DNA from 2 places in the Kribbella sp. NPDC055071 genome. Region 2 is predicted to be linked to the other one. Evidence: riboswitches for the same ligand, from Rfam matches in the RefSeq annotation. Region 2 holds a riboswitch; the other holds the start of a gene.
The links. Region 2 has a riboswitch for S-adenosylmethionine ahead of thrC (threonine synthase). Riboswitches for the same ligand answer to the same signal wherever they lie in the genome.
Positions count from the first base shown of each region.

Region 1: another riboswitch for S-adenosylmethionine. It lies ahead of ACWF4Z_RS11295 (aminotransferase class V-fold PLP-dependent enzyme); the one in region 2 lies ahead of thrC (threonine synthase).

Region 1 is NZ_JBSGUS010000005.1:197,922-205,205, forward strand. It holds gene ACWF4Z_RS11275 (alkaline phosphatase D family protein) at 1-189, shown strand, start outside; gene ACWF4Z_RS11280 (alpha/beta fold hydrolase) at 265-1,077, opposite strand; gene ACWF4Z_RS11285 (TetR/AcrR family transcriptional regulator) at 1,131-1,676, shown strand; gene ACWF4Z_RS11290 (prolyl oligopeptidase family serine peptidase) at 1,686-3,743, shown strand; gene ACWF4Z_RS11295 (aminotransferase class V-fold PLP-dependent enzyme) at 3,762-5,126, opposite strand; SAM riboswitch class IV at 5,143-5,256, opposite strand; gene ACWF4Z_RS11300 (hypothetical protein) at 5,373-6,092, shown strand; gene ACWF4Z_RS11305 (DUF4184 family protein) at 6,025-6,852, opposite strand; gene ACWF4Z_RS11310 (hypothetical protein) at 6,902-7,284, opposite strand, start outside.
Region 2 is NZ_JBSGUS010000006.1:133,084-140,367, forward strand. It holds gene ACWF4Z_RS12670 (ubiquitin-like small modifier protein 1) at 1-196, opposite strand, end outside; gene thrC (threonine synthase) at 193-1,455, opposite strand; SAM riboswitch class I at 1,469-1,606, opposite strand; gene ACWF4Z_RS12680 (DNA-3-methyladenine glycosylase family protein) at 1,900-2,751, opposite strand; gene ACWF4Z_RS12685 (Fic family protein) at 2,877-4,037, opposite strand; gene ACWF4Z_RS12690 (hypothetical protein) at 4,292-4,609, shown strand; gene otsB (trehalose-phosphatase) at 4,575-5,408, opposite strand; gene ACWF4Z_RS12700 (LytR C-terminal domain-containing protein) at 5,405-5,980, opposite strand; gene ACWF4Z_RS12705 (DUF3263 domain-containing protein) at 6,061-6,369, opposite strand; gene ACWF4Z_RS12710 (amidase) at 6,517-7,284, shown strand, end outside.

The DNA of each region.
Region 1 (7,284 bases), on a different contig from region 2:
GACGCGACGTTCGGCCCGGAGGCCGTGTTCGTCAAGGCCGCCGACTTCCCGAACCAGCCGCCGAGCGGTGGCAACCAGTTCTTCGGGTACGTCGACATCGACCCGCGCACCGGGGTGTTCACCGTCTCGCTGCGCAACCTGTTCGGCACCGTTCTCTGGACCAAGGACCTCACCCCGGCCCACCACTAGGGCCCACGTCGTACTCAACCGGCTCCGGCGCCTGTGCGGGATGCCGCCCACCGGAGTCGGTGAGTACGACGCCGTTCACCGCTTGAAGAACTCGAGGGCGTGCTGGGCCACCTCGTCCGGCCGGTCGTCGACGAGGAAGTGTCCGGCCCCGGCAATCTCGATGGCGCCCTCGAAGTCGGCCTTGACCACATGGTCGTCCGCACCGATCAAGACCCGGGTCGGCGTGGTTGGTTCGAGCTGCTTTCCGCGCATCGCCTTCAGGCCTTCGGGCTGGATGAACTTGCGGTACAACGCCGAGCCCGCCCGAGCCCTGGCGGGTTCGCGGAGTTGACCCGTGAAGAGCTCGGTCGTTTCGTCGGAGAGCGACGTCGAGTTCGCCCGCATCATGTGTCGCGGCAGGCCGGTCGCCCGCAGACTCCACGGTCCGAGACCTGGCCACGGGAGCACGAGGTTGAACCAGCCATGGCGCAGCGCGCGGACCATCATGCCCCGATCCAGCGTCGCGCCCGGCGGCGGGACCGACATCGCCAGATGATCCAGGACTCGATCGGGATGGCTCCGGCAGAGCAGGAAGCCGAGGATGGACGACCAGTCATGCGTGAGCAGATGGACCCGGCCGAGCTCGAGCGTGTCCAGCAGCGCCAGTACATCGGCTTGGAGTTGGTCGGCCGTGTAGCCGTCGTGCGGTGCGTCGGTTTGGCCGGCGCCGCGCAGGTCCGGGCAGATCACACGGTAGTGCTGAGCGACGGTGGGGATGACGTCACGCCACTCCCACCAGTGCTGCGGAAAACCGTGGAGCATCAGAACAGGTTCGCCACTGCCGGCCTCGGCCACCTGCATCCGCAGTCCGGGCAGCTCAACGAAGCGGTGCGTCACCCCATCTGTCATGGTTTGACGCTACTACGAACGTAGTGAGCTGTCACTACGATTATAGTGATCGGGTGATTCCTACCCGCACTCGTGCCCTGGACGCGGCGATCGAACTGCTCGGGACGGAGGGTTTGCGTGCGCTCACCCACGCCCGCGTCGACGAACGCGCCGGCCTGCCGAAGGGCTCGACCTCCAATTACTTCCGGACGCGACAGGCGCTGCTGACCGGGGTGGTCGACTGGCTGGCCGAGGCCGACGCACAGTCCGTCGGTACGACGTTCAAGCCGGCCACGGCAGCGGAGTTCGTCGACATGATGTGCGGAGCATTCGACTACCTCACTCGGGTCAACCGGGTCCGGACGACCGCGCGGCTGGTCTTGTTCCTCGAGGGCAGTCACGATCCCGTCCTGCGGGAGGCGTTGTCGCGCGGTCGCGAGGTGCTGGAGACGTTGGCAACCGCGGCCTTGGCCGACCTGGGTGCTCCGCAGCCGCGGGAGGCGGCGCGGGCTCTCGCGGCGGCGTCGGAAGGGTTGATCCTGCATCGGATCGCTCGCCACGACGAGGTTGACCCGCGTCCGACGTACGCCCTTCTGCTGAAGGCCGCACTGTCCGGTTAAGTTACCTGCATGACCTATCCGGAGAGCCGCCGCGACGATGTGGTCGAGACCCTGCACGGGCACGAGATCGCCGATCCCTACCGCTGGCTGGAAGACCCTGACGCGCCCGACACCCAGGACTGGGTCCGCCGGCAGAACGAGTTCACCCAGGCAGAGCTCTCGGGCTATCCGGAGCGTCCGTGGTTCCAGGCGACGATGTCCGCGATCCTCGCGCGTCCTCGGGCCGGCGTCCCCGCGCGCAAGTCGGGCTGGTACTTCGTCGGCCGGAACGACGGCACACAGGCGCAGGACGTGGTCTACGTCGCAGAGTCCCTCGACGACTTGCTCGACGGCGGCCGGATCCTGATCGACCCGAACGCGCTCTCCGCGGACGGCACTGACTCGCTTGGCTCGTTCACGGTGAGCCCGGACGGCAAGTACTTCGCGTACGGCGTCAACGAGAGCGGGAGCGACTGGACGACGTTCCGGCTGCTCGACATCGCCACCGGGACACCTGCGGACGACGTCGTCACCGGTGCGAAGTTCTGTGAGGCTGTGTGGATGCCGGACAGCTCGGCGTACCTCTATCTGCATTTTCCGGCTGGTGGGCGCAGCGAGGGCACCGAGACGCAGGCCCAGGCCGGTGGCCGGCTGATGCTGCACAAGGTCGGTGCACCGCAGTCCGACGACGAGCTTGTGCTCAGCTTCCCGGACAACGACCAATACTTCATCGCTCCTGAGGTTTCGGACGATGATCGGTACCTCGTCGTTCAGATCACCGAGGGCACCGACCCTGGCACGCGGCTCTGGGTCTATCCGATCACGTCGGACGGGTTCGGCGAGCCGGTGAAGCTGGTGGACACCTTTGCGGACGAGATCGCGTTCGTGCGGATGTCCGGCGACCAGCTGGTGCTGCGGACCGACCGTGACGCCGCGCGTGGTCGAGTGGTGCTTGCGTCGTTCGACGGTTCTTTTGAGGACCTGATCCCCGAAGGCTCGGGGACTCTGCAGGCGGTCCGCGGTACTTCGGCCGGCCTGGCCACTCTGGCTCTGGCCGACGCGCAGCCGGTGCTGACGCTCTATGCCCTCGACGGCTCCAACGCACGCGTCATCGACGTACCAGGCGGGGGAGTGGTGGGTCTCAACGCCAGCCCTGAGTACGACGAACTCTTCATCGGCCTGTCGACGACGACGGACCCCACGGTGTCGTACGTCGTCGCGACCGAGTCCGGCGCCGTCCGTGCCCTGCCCGAGCTCGTCCGCGGCTCGGGTGGCTTCACCTCGCCGTCGGTCACAGTGACGCGCGGCCTCGACCCGGTCCGCGAAGTGCCGTACTTCCTCGTCACTCGCTCCGATCTGGACTTCTCCACACCACGACCCACCCTGCTCTACGGGTACGGCGGCTTCCGTATCCCAACGCTGGCCGAGTACCGGCCGGGCTGGCCGGCCTGGCTCGCGGCCGGCGGAGTGCTGGTGATCGCGAACCTCCGTGGCGGTGGCGAGTACGGCAGCGAGTGGCACGACGCGGGACGCCTGAAGAACAAGCAGAACGTCTTCGACGACCTCATCGCGATCGCTGAGCACCTCCGCGACACCGGAATCACCACGCCCGCGCAGCTCGCGATCCACGGCCGCAGCAACGGCGGTCTGCTCGTGGGTGCGGCCATGACTCAGCGGCCGGACCTCTTCGCGGTCGCACTGCCCGGTGTGGGTGTCTTGGACATGCTGCGGTTCCACCTGTTCACAGTGGGCGCGGCATGGGCGTCGGACTTCGGGCATCCCGACGATGCGTCGCAGTTCGAGGATTTGCTGGCGTATTCGCCATTGCATCGAGTCAAGGACGGGACGGCGTACCCGGCGACGCTCGTGGTCACAGGTGATCACGACGACCGGGTGGTGCCGTTGCACAGTCACAAATTCATCGCTGCTCTGCAGCACGCCCAGTCCGCGTCCGCACCTGTCTTGACCCGAGTGGAGGTCAACACCGGGCACGGCTTCGGGAAACCCGCCGCGATGATCGCGTCGGAGTGGGCAGACCTACTGGCGTTCGCTGCTCACCATGTAGGTCTCGTACCTCCTGAGCAGTAGGAGGGCTGCTGGCGGCGACTACCAGATCTGTGGGGCCTGGAGGTCCCGCGGGTCTTCGGTCGGCTGACAGCCGCGGTCGGTGTCCTCGTACTCCGACCGCGGTCCGCTGGTGGACAGCGTCCGTACGGCGTTCACGAGGCGGTCCACGTGCTCACGCGTCGTCCCGAGGCCGAGGCTCGCGCGCACCGCGGTGCCGTGCTCGGGGGAGTCGGCGAGCAGGTGTCCGACCAGCGGGTGCGCACAGAACTTGCCGTCCCTGACGCCGATGCCGTACTCGGCGCTCAGCGCCGCGGACACGAGCGTCGAGCTCAGACCCTTGATGGTGAAGCACACCGTGCCGACTCGGTCGGCTTCCTCGCCGAAGATCGAGTACGTCGTGACGCCGGGAAGCTGAGCGAGTCCGGTGCGCAGGCGCGCCAGCAGGCTGCGTTCGTGCTGCTCGATCGCGTCGCGGTACTTGCTGATCGTGGCACACGCACTCGCCAGCGCAATGGCTCCGATGACATTGGGGGAACCGCCTTCGTGCCGCGCCGGGCCGGTGGCCCAGACCACGCCGTCGCTGGTGACCGCAGTGGTCGCGCCACCGCCGTACAGGTACGGGTCGGCGGCGTCGAGCCAGTCCGCCCGGCCGATCAGCGCACCGGCGCCGTAGGGCGCGTAGAGCTTGTGGCCGGACAGAGCGACCCAGTCGATGTCCAGCGCGGCGATGTCGACCAGGCGGTGCGGCGCGAGCTGTGCAGCGTCGAGGCAGACCCGCGCACCGTGCGCCTTGGCGACTGCGGCGATCTCTGCGATCGGGAAGATCTCTCCGGTCACGTTGGACGCGCCGGTGACGACGACCAGCCGCGGACCTTCCGGTGCGGCGCGCAGTGCGTCGGCGACGTTCGTCACGGCCTCGCTTGCCGAGCTCGGCGCGGCCAGCCGCACCGTCTGGTCGGCAGGCCAGGGGAGGAGCGCGGCGTGGTGCTCGGACTCGAAGACGATGACGGTCGCGTCGGCCGGCACGGCGTGGGCGAGCAGGTTGAGTGCGTCCGTGGTCTGCCGGGTGAAGATCACCTGGTCGTCAGCACGCGCTCCGACGAACGTGTGCACCTCGGCGCGGGCACGCTCGTACCACTGCGTGGTGATGCGGGAGGCATAGCCGTTGCCGCGGTGCACCGACGCGTACGACGGCAGTGCGGCCTCGACGCTGGCCCGCACCGACTCCAGACATGGCGCACTGGCGCCGTGGTCGAAGTTCGCGTAGTCCGTGACCCGGCCGTCGGCCAGCGGGACCAGCAGGTCCGAACCGACCGTGCTGGGGATGGTGCCGGTGACGAGCCGGGTGACCGTCGGCCGCGGCGTCGTCGTACTGGCCGGCTCGAGGATGGAGAGAATCGACATGCTGGTGCTCCCAGGAAATCCGCGCTTGCCGAGCGGCGTATCCGCACGGCCTGGTCTTCATCCGGGGCACCCCACCGCGGAGGAGGGTTGCCGGCCAGCGAGCCGGGGCTTGACGCTGGCACTCATGACCTGCCGAGAACGGTAACGAACGGGCCACGGTCAACGCCAGTCCGATCTCATTTACTGAGATATGCAGACGCATGATGAGATCGCAACCAATCGGGGGAGTGCCGCGTCCGATCGGGCATGTGGTGGAAGAAGGCTGACTGCCCGGTCGGTGAGACCGAGCGGCTGTGGATCGACGAGTCGCTCGACTGGTTCGTCACGGAGTTCGGGGACAAGGCTCTGCGGCGGCCGGTCGTCGTACCCGAGGCGTCGTGGTTCCCGGCCGGCTACAGCGGCTCGGAGGACGACGTACGGGCCGTGTTTCTGAAGCTGTGCGACGACCTGGAGGTTCCTGCGGGCCGTGTGCGGCTGGAGCTCGAGCCGGTGGAGCTCCTCGACAACCTGCCGATGGTCAACCGTGCGTCCAGCGGCGCGATCGCGCATTGGCGGCAGCGCGACGGCGTGACCGTGGTGGCGGTCGACATGAAACAGGCCTTGCGGCCGGTCGCGCTCGTTGCCACATTGGCGCACGAACTGGGCCACGAACGCCTGCTGGGGGAGGGCCGGATCGACAAGGACCGCCGCGACGGCGAACCCTTGACCGACCTCTTCACGGTCTTCTTCGGATACGGCATCTTCAGTGCGAACGCCGCCTTCGACGTCTATCGCAACGAGACTCACTACGGGACCAGCCGCCTCGGCTACCTGACCGAGGCGATCTACGGCTACGCCCTGGGTCGGTATGCCTGGCTGCGAGGCGAGAAGGACCCGTCCTGGGCGGGTCGCCTGGACGTCAATCCGCGGGAGTGGGCGAAACAGAGCCTTCGCTACTTGGCCGCAGTCGGCGCCAACCAGTGGTGAGGTGCCATCCGGCCGCGTAGAGCAGCAGGGCGATCGCGAACGAGGCGCCTGCCCGTTTCGCTGCTCCGGTGAGTACTCCTTCGGCGACGGCACCCCACGAGGCTTTGAGCGTCGTCTCGGGGTACGTCGTACTGGTGACTCCGTTGCCCTCGTCAACCGTGGTCGGGTGGCTGTAGTCAACGACGGTCGTGGTCCGGTAGGCGTTGTAGTCGTGGTGGACCAGGGCGAGTCCTCCTAGCACCGGCACCGCAAGCAGCAGTGTGACCACGACACGCTGCAGCCCTCTCGAAGGTTTGCGGTGCTTCCAGAGGTACCAGCCGACAACGACGAGACCGAACGCCGTACTCGCGTACTGCAGCAACCGGCTCGGCAGGAAGTCGAGGTCGGTCAGCGCATCCCAGAGCAGATGCGTGGCGATGCCGATCAGAGCGGACACGATCAGCCAGCCGACGTACTGGATGTTCTTCGGGCGGTCCGGCGTTTGGGGGCTGATGCCCACCGCTTTGGCGACTGGCGCCTGGACGAACCACCATGCGGACGCCAGCAGGACGGCGTACAGCAGGTCGATCGGCACGCCGCTGAGTGAGTGGGTGTGGGTGGCGTTGACGAACGGTTCGTACCAATCACCCGCGCTGGTGGCGGAGACGCCGGCGAAGTACGGCACATCCGGCGCCATTGCGCCCGCGACCAGGGCTGCCGGGACGAACGGCCGACGCATGAGCGGCAGCACTGCGGCCGGGTGGGCCAGGGTGAAGGGCATCTGAGGATCTTCTCTGCGCGCGGATAGTACGTAGCAGAGAATACTCACTTCAACGGACTATTGCGAACCAGCCATTCGTCAGGGCGTGCGCCAGCAACAACGGCGATGCCACAGCCACAGCCACCGCTACCAGCGCCGCCCGCTCGCGCAGTGCAAGAACGCAGCCGGTGACGGCAGCGACCAGCAGGGGCCAGGTGCCGTAGTCCGTGCTCACCACGAAACCCCTGGTCAGCACCAGCGCGGCGGGGAACCAGGCGATGGCCGCCATGGCTCCGGCGACCACCTTCCGGTCGCCACGGCGATCGGGAGGGCCGGCAACGAGCACGGCCGCGGTCAGGACGGCCGCGATCGCCTGGAACGGGCCGTCGTCGTACAACGCCGGCTTTGCTGTCCACTCGACGGCGAAGCCCAGCAATCCGATCACAGCCACGA
Region 2 (7,284 bases):
CGTCGTCATCGTCGACGTACACGTTCACGAACCGGCGCAGCTCACCCGCCTCGTCCAGCACCCGGCTCTTGATCCCCGGGTACGACGTGTCCAGCGAGTCGAGCACCTCACTCAGCGTCGAGCCCTCGGCGGAGACCTCGGAGACACCCTTGGTGTACGGGCGCAGGATGGTCGGGACGCGAACACTCACACTCACTGCAGGCCTGCCTTCACGAAGGCGTCGTACGACGCGGGGATGGTCACCTTCGGGCCGACCCGGTCGGCCACGGCGTCGAGGGTCTTCAGGCCGTCACCGGAGTTGATGATGACGGTCTCGGCGTCCGGGTCGAGCTGTCCGGTCGCGATCAGCTTCTTCAGGGTCGCGACGGTCACCCCGCCCGCGGTCTCGCCGAAGATGCCTTCGGTCCGGGCCAGCAACTGGATGCCCTCGATGACTTCCTCGTCGCTGACGTCCTCGATCGCACCGCCGGTACGGCGAGCCACGTCGAGGACATAGGGTCCGTCCGCCGGGTTGCCGATGGCGAGCGACTTCGCGATCGTGTCCGGCTTCACCGGCTTGACGACGTCGTACCCGTCGCGGAACGCCTGGGCGACGGGCGAGCAACCGGTCGCCTGAGCGCCGTACACCTTGTAGTCGGTGGCGTCGACCAGGCCGAGTTTGCCCAGCTCGGTGAAGCCCTTGTCGATCTTGGTCAGCTGCGAACCGGACGCGACCGGGATCACCAGCTGCTGCGGGATCCGCCAGCCGAGCTGCTCGGCGATCTCGAAGGCGAGGGTCTTGGAGCCTTCGGAGTAGTACGGCCGGACGTTGACGTTGACGAACGCCCAGCCCTCCTCCTCACCGGCGATCTCGGAGGCCAGCTTGTTCACGTCGTCGTAGTTACCCTCGACCGCGACCAGCGTCCCGCCGTATACGGCAGTCGTGATCACCTTCGGGCGCTCGAGGTCGTGAGGGATGAAGACGACCGAGCGGATACCGGCCCGGGCGGCGGCCGCGGCGACGGCGTTGGCCAGGTTGCCGGTGGAGGGGCAGGCGAAGACCTTCAGGCCGAGCTCGCGGGTGGCGCTCAACGCGCTCGCCACGACCCGGTCCTTGAAGGAGTGGGTCGGGTTGCCGGAGTCGTCCTTCACCCACAGCTTGCGCAGGCCGAGCTCGCGGGCGAGGTTCTGCGCGTCGACGAGCCGGGTGTAGCCGGGCTCGGTGTTCGGGAAGCTGGCCACGTCGACGGGGACGGGCAGCAGCGGTTGGTAGCGCCAGATGTTCTTGGGGCCGGCTTCGATCTGCTCACGCGTGATGGTCGGGTACTCGTACCCGACCTCGAGTGGACCGAAGCACTCCATACAGGCGTAGAACGGACCGAGCGGCGACTTCGCTCCACAGGCGCGACAGCTCAGGTGCGTACCGTTGCCGAAGGCACCTTCACGGATGGTGTGCGTTGCGGTGCTGAGGCTCATGACGGAGTTTCCCTCCTCATCTTCCCCGGCCGGATCTCGGACGGGACGGATTTGGCACCGTTCCGCCGCGAGCGACCCGGGACCGGGTCCTCAACGGGGAGGGTTGCCGGGACGTCAACGGGCCGTTTCCCTCAGTCCCTCTGGATGAGCTCCCCCGAGATTACCCAATCGGGTCCACATTGTGTCCCGCGTTCCCACCATCCGAGACAGCCGATCTCACCGTCACCCACCTCGGCGCCACCCTCAAACCCCCACCAACCCCAGACCCCGTCCGTTCCCGTCCGCTCCCCGTCCCGTCCCGGGGATTTGCCTGGCAGACCCACCAAGTCGGAGGTTCCACACCCACATCACGGGTATGGAACCCCCGAACTCATGGGTCTACCAAGCAAATTGGTGGGTCAGCCAGGCAAATCAGCGTTGCCGGAGGGCCAGGGGTGCTGGGGGTCAGCGGAGCCGGTGGGTGGCGCCGGGGGTGTGGGTGGGGAGGGACTTGCGGGGGCCGTGGCGTGGGTGGTGGATGCCGGCCATGTCCAGCAGGCGTTGGACGCGGAAGCGGTGACCGCGGTACGGCTCGATCAGCTCGGCGCAGCCCTCGTCGTCGAGCTCCTCGCCGATCAGCGCGTACGAGACGTCGCGCGAGACGTGATAGTCCGCGAACGAGAACGCATCCGCGTCACCATGCGCCCGCTGCCTCACCTCCGCGGCGGTCCACACTCCAACACCAGGCAGCGACCGCAGCCGGCGCTCGATCTCGGCCGAATCGCTCAACTCCAGCGTCCGCTCCAACGCCTTCGCCCGCGTCGCCGCCGTCACAACCACGCGCGAACGACGGCCCTCGACACCAGCCCGCAACCACTGCCACGACGGAATCAACCGCCAGTCCTCCGGCGCCGGCGGCACCATCATCGCGCGTCCCTCGGGACCACCTGGGCCCGGCGCGGGTTCGCCGTACTCGCGCAGCAGCACCCGCCAGCCCCGGAACGCCTCCTTGCCGGTGACGACCTGCTCGATCCCCGCAGCGGCCATCGCCTCGAACACCGCCCGCGTCCGCGGCACCCGCACATCAGGGAACCGCCGCGCCGCATCCACCAACGCCCGATGCTCCGGCAACGGCTCGAACCCTTCCCAACTGTCCTTGTCCCCCAACAACTCCGGCACCCCGTCGAGCGCCCACTCCGCCCCCGCACCCCAAGCCTCGGCCTCAACAGCTCCCGCGTACGGCGTCAGCCGCAACAACACCGGCCCTTCGGGCGTCCGAGTAGCCCGCCACACCGTCCGCCGCCCAGCATCAAACACATACGCCGGGTCCCCGGGCCCCTTCCGCAACCCCCCAATCACCGAATGCGGATCCACCACCCGCCCAGCCCGCCAAACCCGCACCACCGAACTCACCCGCCCAGTGTTACGCACCCCGCCGACAACTACCCGAGGACGGTAGGCACTCCGGCCAGCCGCTCACGCATCCACGGATACGGATCGACCAGTGGATCTCGGACGGAGAGGGTGTTCTGCACGACCTCCGCGAGACGCTCACCCATCACGTAGTGCCGCCCCTTGGTCTCGCCGACAGCTCTCAGCAGCCCAAGCTCGGTGAGCCTGGTCAGATCGCGGGTTGCAGTCCGCTCCTCGATCCCGGCCCGGCGCACGTACGTCGAACGCCGCATCCTGAAGCCGAGCGACGCGTCGAAGAGCTCGTCGGCGACACGTTCGGCCAGGCCGTGCTTCTCGATCAACTCGTCGAACGCCAACCACAGCTTCCCGGCCTCGCGATACCGCCTGCGGACGGTCTGCGCCTGGATGTGGTGTGCGCGCAGGTTGAACTTGACCCACAGAGCCGCCGACCGGTCCGGATGCCATGCTCCAGCGCCGGTCGCAGCCAGCACCCGGTAGTAGTCCTCGGTGTTGCTCCCCAGCCATTCCTCGATACTGGAGAACGCCGGCTCGCCGATGCCGCCCCGGGACAGGACCAACGTCTGCAGCGCTCGCGCCATCCGGCCGTTTCCGTCGCGGAACGGGTGGATCATCACGAGATTGAGGTGTGCCATCGCCGCACGCACGAGCGGGTCCGCCGCATCACCGGCGAGGCGATCCATCAGCTCCCCGACAAGGTCAGGGACTTTCTCGGCCGGCGGACCTTCGTAGACGTTCACTCCAGTAGTCTCGTCGTGCACGTAGACGGCGCCCTGACGGTAGCTGCCCGGACTCTTCGACAGGTCGTGGCTGAGCATCATGAAGTGCATGCCACGAACAGCGGACACATCCAGCCGGAAGTCCGCATCCTGCGCCATCGCCAGCACATATCCGAGCGCCTGCCGATACCCCCGGATCTCGGCGAACGTGAGCTCGTCGGCACTGAGCGCTTCTTCGTCGTCCAAGGCGGCCGCAGCGTCGTCGAGGTTCACGTCGTACCCCTCGATGCTGTTGGAGCCCTGGATCGCCCGAGCCAACATGCTCCGCCGCAGTCCGCCGGCCCAGCTCCGAGGCACGCGCAGGATGTCGGTGAGTTCGGCACGGAGCGCATAGATCTGCCCGAGGACCTGCTGATCCTCGGGATCCGGCTCCGGCGTGCTGTAAATCGTCATGACCCCACTGTCCTGATGTCTTAATTCTTAGGACATCTTAGCCGCATGTCCTAAGAATTACGACATTGGGACAAGAGGTGCCGGCTGAGCTGATACTGAGATGTATGAGTGGGTGGCAGTGGGTGAAGGTGGTGGGGAATTTTCTTAATTTGAGCACTGTGGTGGGGGTTTTGGTGGGGGCGGTTGGGCGGGTGGAGTTCAGTCGGGGGCCTCGGGGGCTGGTGTTCGGGAACGGGTACAAGTTGCGGTTTCCGGTGGCGGGGGCTTTTACGATCGGGAACGTCGTGCTCAGCAAGCACCCGCGGGCGTACTTCGACAATGCGGCCCTGGTGCGGCATGAGGAGCGGCACTCGTGGCAGTACTTCTGCTTGATCGGCTTGCCGATGCTCCCGTTGTACGTCGTTGCCGTGGTGGTCTCGTTCGTGCTGACCGGGGATCCGGCGTCGCGTAACTTCTTCGAGCGGTTGGCCGACCTCAAGGAAGGTGGCTACGTGGAGCGGCCGATTCGGCCCATCGGCAAGACGGTGACGCAGGCGTTCAGCGGGCTGCGATCGCGTCCGAAAGGGCCGTGAGGACAGTCACCACGCCGTCCGGGTCGTCGACGACGATGTCGGCGGCTTGGATCAGCTCAGTGGCGTTGGACGAGCGAGTAGCGACCAGTACGGCGCGGAGTCCGGTCTTGCGATGCTCTTCGACCGCCCGGAACGCAGCCAGGTCGCCCAGGTCGTCACCGGCGTACAGGATCGACTTTGCACCGGTTGAGTCGAGCAGCCGACGCAGTGCGACGCCCTTGTCGATGCCTGGTGGTCTGAGCTCCAGGACCAGGTTGCCGGGCTCCAGGCGCAGCTCAGACGATTCAGCCAGCGCAGTGAGCGGCGTACGCAGTCTTTCCAGCGCACCGGCCGGATCGGCCAGCCGACGGGTGTGGACCGCGAGCGAGCTCTCTTTGTCCTCCACGAACGCATCCGGCAGCCCAACCTCGGCCAGCAGCCCAGGCAGCCGATCACGCGCGGCAGCAACACCAGGAGGCACGGCGTCGCTCGTGATCGTCCCTGTCGACGCGTCCCACTGCTCCAGACCGTAGTGCCCCAGTACGACGAGACTCCCGAGCCCCGGGTGACCAGTCACACCGGTGAGCTCGGTCGCGACCAGCGCGGGACGTCCAGTGACGATCGCGACCTGTCGAACCGAACGCGCCAGCCGGGCCAGTGCGTCCAGCGCACCCTCGGCCGGCCGAGCCCGAGCCGGGTCCTCAACCAGGGGTGAGAGGGTGCCGTCGAAGTCGGTGGCGATGACTGCGGTGGCCGGTTCACCGACGATGGCTTCCCAGCCGTCGCGGCCGGGCTCGGTCTGGATGGTCGGAGTACTCATCCGGGGTAGTCCGAGGTCAGGATCACGGTCAGGCGATCCTTCTTCATGTTGTCCAGCGCGCCCTTGGTCCGCCCGACACCGAGGTCATGGGCGAGCTGGTTGGCGGCATCGAGCATGCCCGGCGGGTAGTAGACCGTGCTCTCGACGACCTTGCCGCGCCAGACGTCCGCACCGGCCACCACCCAGCCGGCCTGCCGCGCGCGCACCGCAACCGAGGCAGCCAGGCCCTTGCGCGGAGTGTTGTTGTAGATCTCGGCCGCCGGTCGCTCAGCCGGCGGAATCGTCGTCGGCCCAGGCGGCGGTACAGTCGCCGGCGGCTGCGTCGGCTGAGTGGTCTGAGGCGGCTGAGTGGTCTGAGTCGGCTGGGCCGTCTCCGGCGGCTGGGTCGGCTCACTCGGCTGCGTGCTGGGCGGCGCCGTACTAACTTTCGACGGCCTCGGCACGCTCGCCGCGATGGTCGACGGTCCCGACGCCGGTTTCTTCGCGCCCGCCGGCTCCTGCGCCTCGCTGTTGTGCCCTCTGGTACCGAAGAGCACCAGCAGACCGACGACGATCGCGACAACCGCCGCCACGGCAACGAGGGACGAAAGAACCTGTCCCCGATCGTCCTTCGGGCGCGGGAACGTAGTACTCGCCCTGAGGCGGATCAAGATCAGACCTCGATGCCCAGCCGGCGTGCGGAGCGGGCGCGCTGGCGGGCGGCGCGCAGTCGGCGCAGCCGCTTGGTCAGCAGCGGGTCGTGGGCGAGCGCCTCGGGCCGGTCGATCAGAGCGTTCAGAACCTGGTAGTACCGCGTGGCCGACATCTGGAACTGGTCCCGGATCGCCTGCTCCTTGGCACCGGCGTACTTCCACCAGTGCCGCTCAAACGCGAGGATCGCCGCATCCCTCTCAGAGAGTCCGGCAACGGCCGGCTGCGCAGCTTCGGCTGGGCCGGAAGAGCTGGCGTTGGCGCTGTCCATCTGCTGGTGACTCCTGTGCGGTCGGTGATCGTCCGTCCGCGCTCCACTCTACGTGCTGAACAACACCGATGTCATTCACCGCACCCCGACACGGTCCGTGTCGTTGAGCGGGCAACGGATCGCGCTCAACCATGACAGGATCAGGAGGTGAGCTCAACCTCCTCCAGTGTGGCGCTGGTGGAAGAGCTGCAGGCCAGGGGGCGTGAGGTGGACGTGCTGGTCAACTCCGTCTGCACGCCCAATCCCGCCGCTCTCACCGAAGCCGCCCAACTCGACACAGAGCGTGACGACGGGCGGGTCCGTGGCCCGCTGCACGGCGTACCGGTCCTGATCAAGGACAACATCGACACCGCCGGCCTCGCGACCACCGCCGGTTCGCTGGCGCTGGCCGAGCAGCCACCGCCGCTGGACGACGCACCTCTGGTACGGCGGCTCCGCGAGGCGGGCTGCATCGTCCTGGGCAAGACCAACCTGAGCGAGTGGGCCAACTTCCGCGGTTCGTCGTCCTCCTCCGGCTGGAGCGCGTACGGCGGTCTCACGCGCAACCCGTATGCCTTGAACCGCTCCCCTGGTGGTTCCTCGAGCGGATCCGGCGTCGCGGTCGCCTCAGGGCTCGCGGACTACGCCATCGGCACCGAGACCAACGGCTCGATCGTCTGCCCGGCCGCTCTGAACGGAATCGTCGGTCTGAAGCCCACAGTGGGTCTCATTCCGCAGCAGGGCATCGTCCCGATCTCCCACTCACAAGACACGGCCGGTCCGATGACGAAGACCGTCACCCAGACCGCAGCACTGCTCACGGCCATGACCGGCGGCAGTACCGACTACACCGAGCACTGCCGCGGTGCGGACCTCAGCAACATCCGGATCGGCGTACCGCGCGGCCCGCTCTGGGGCTACTCGCTGGGCCTCGAC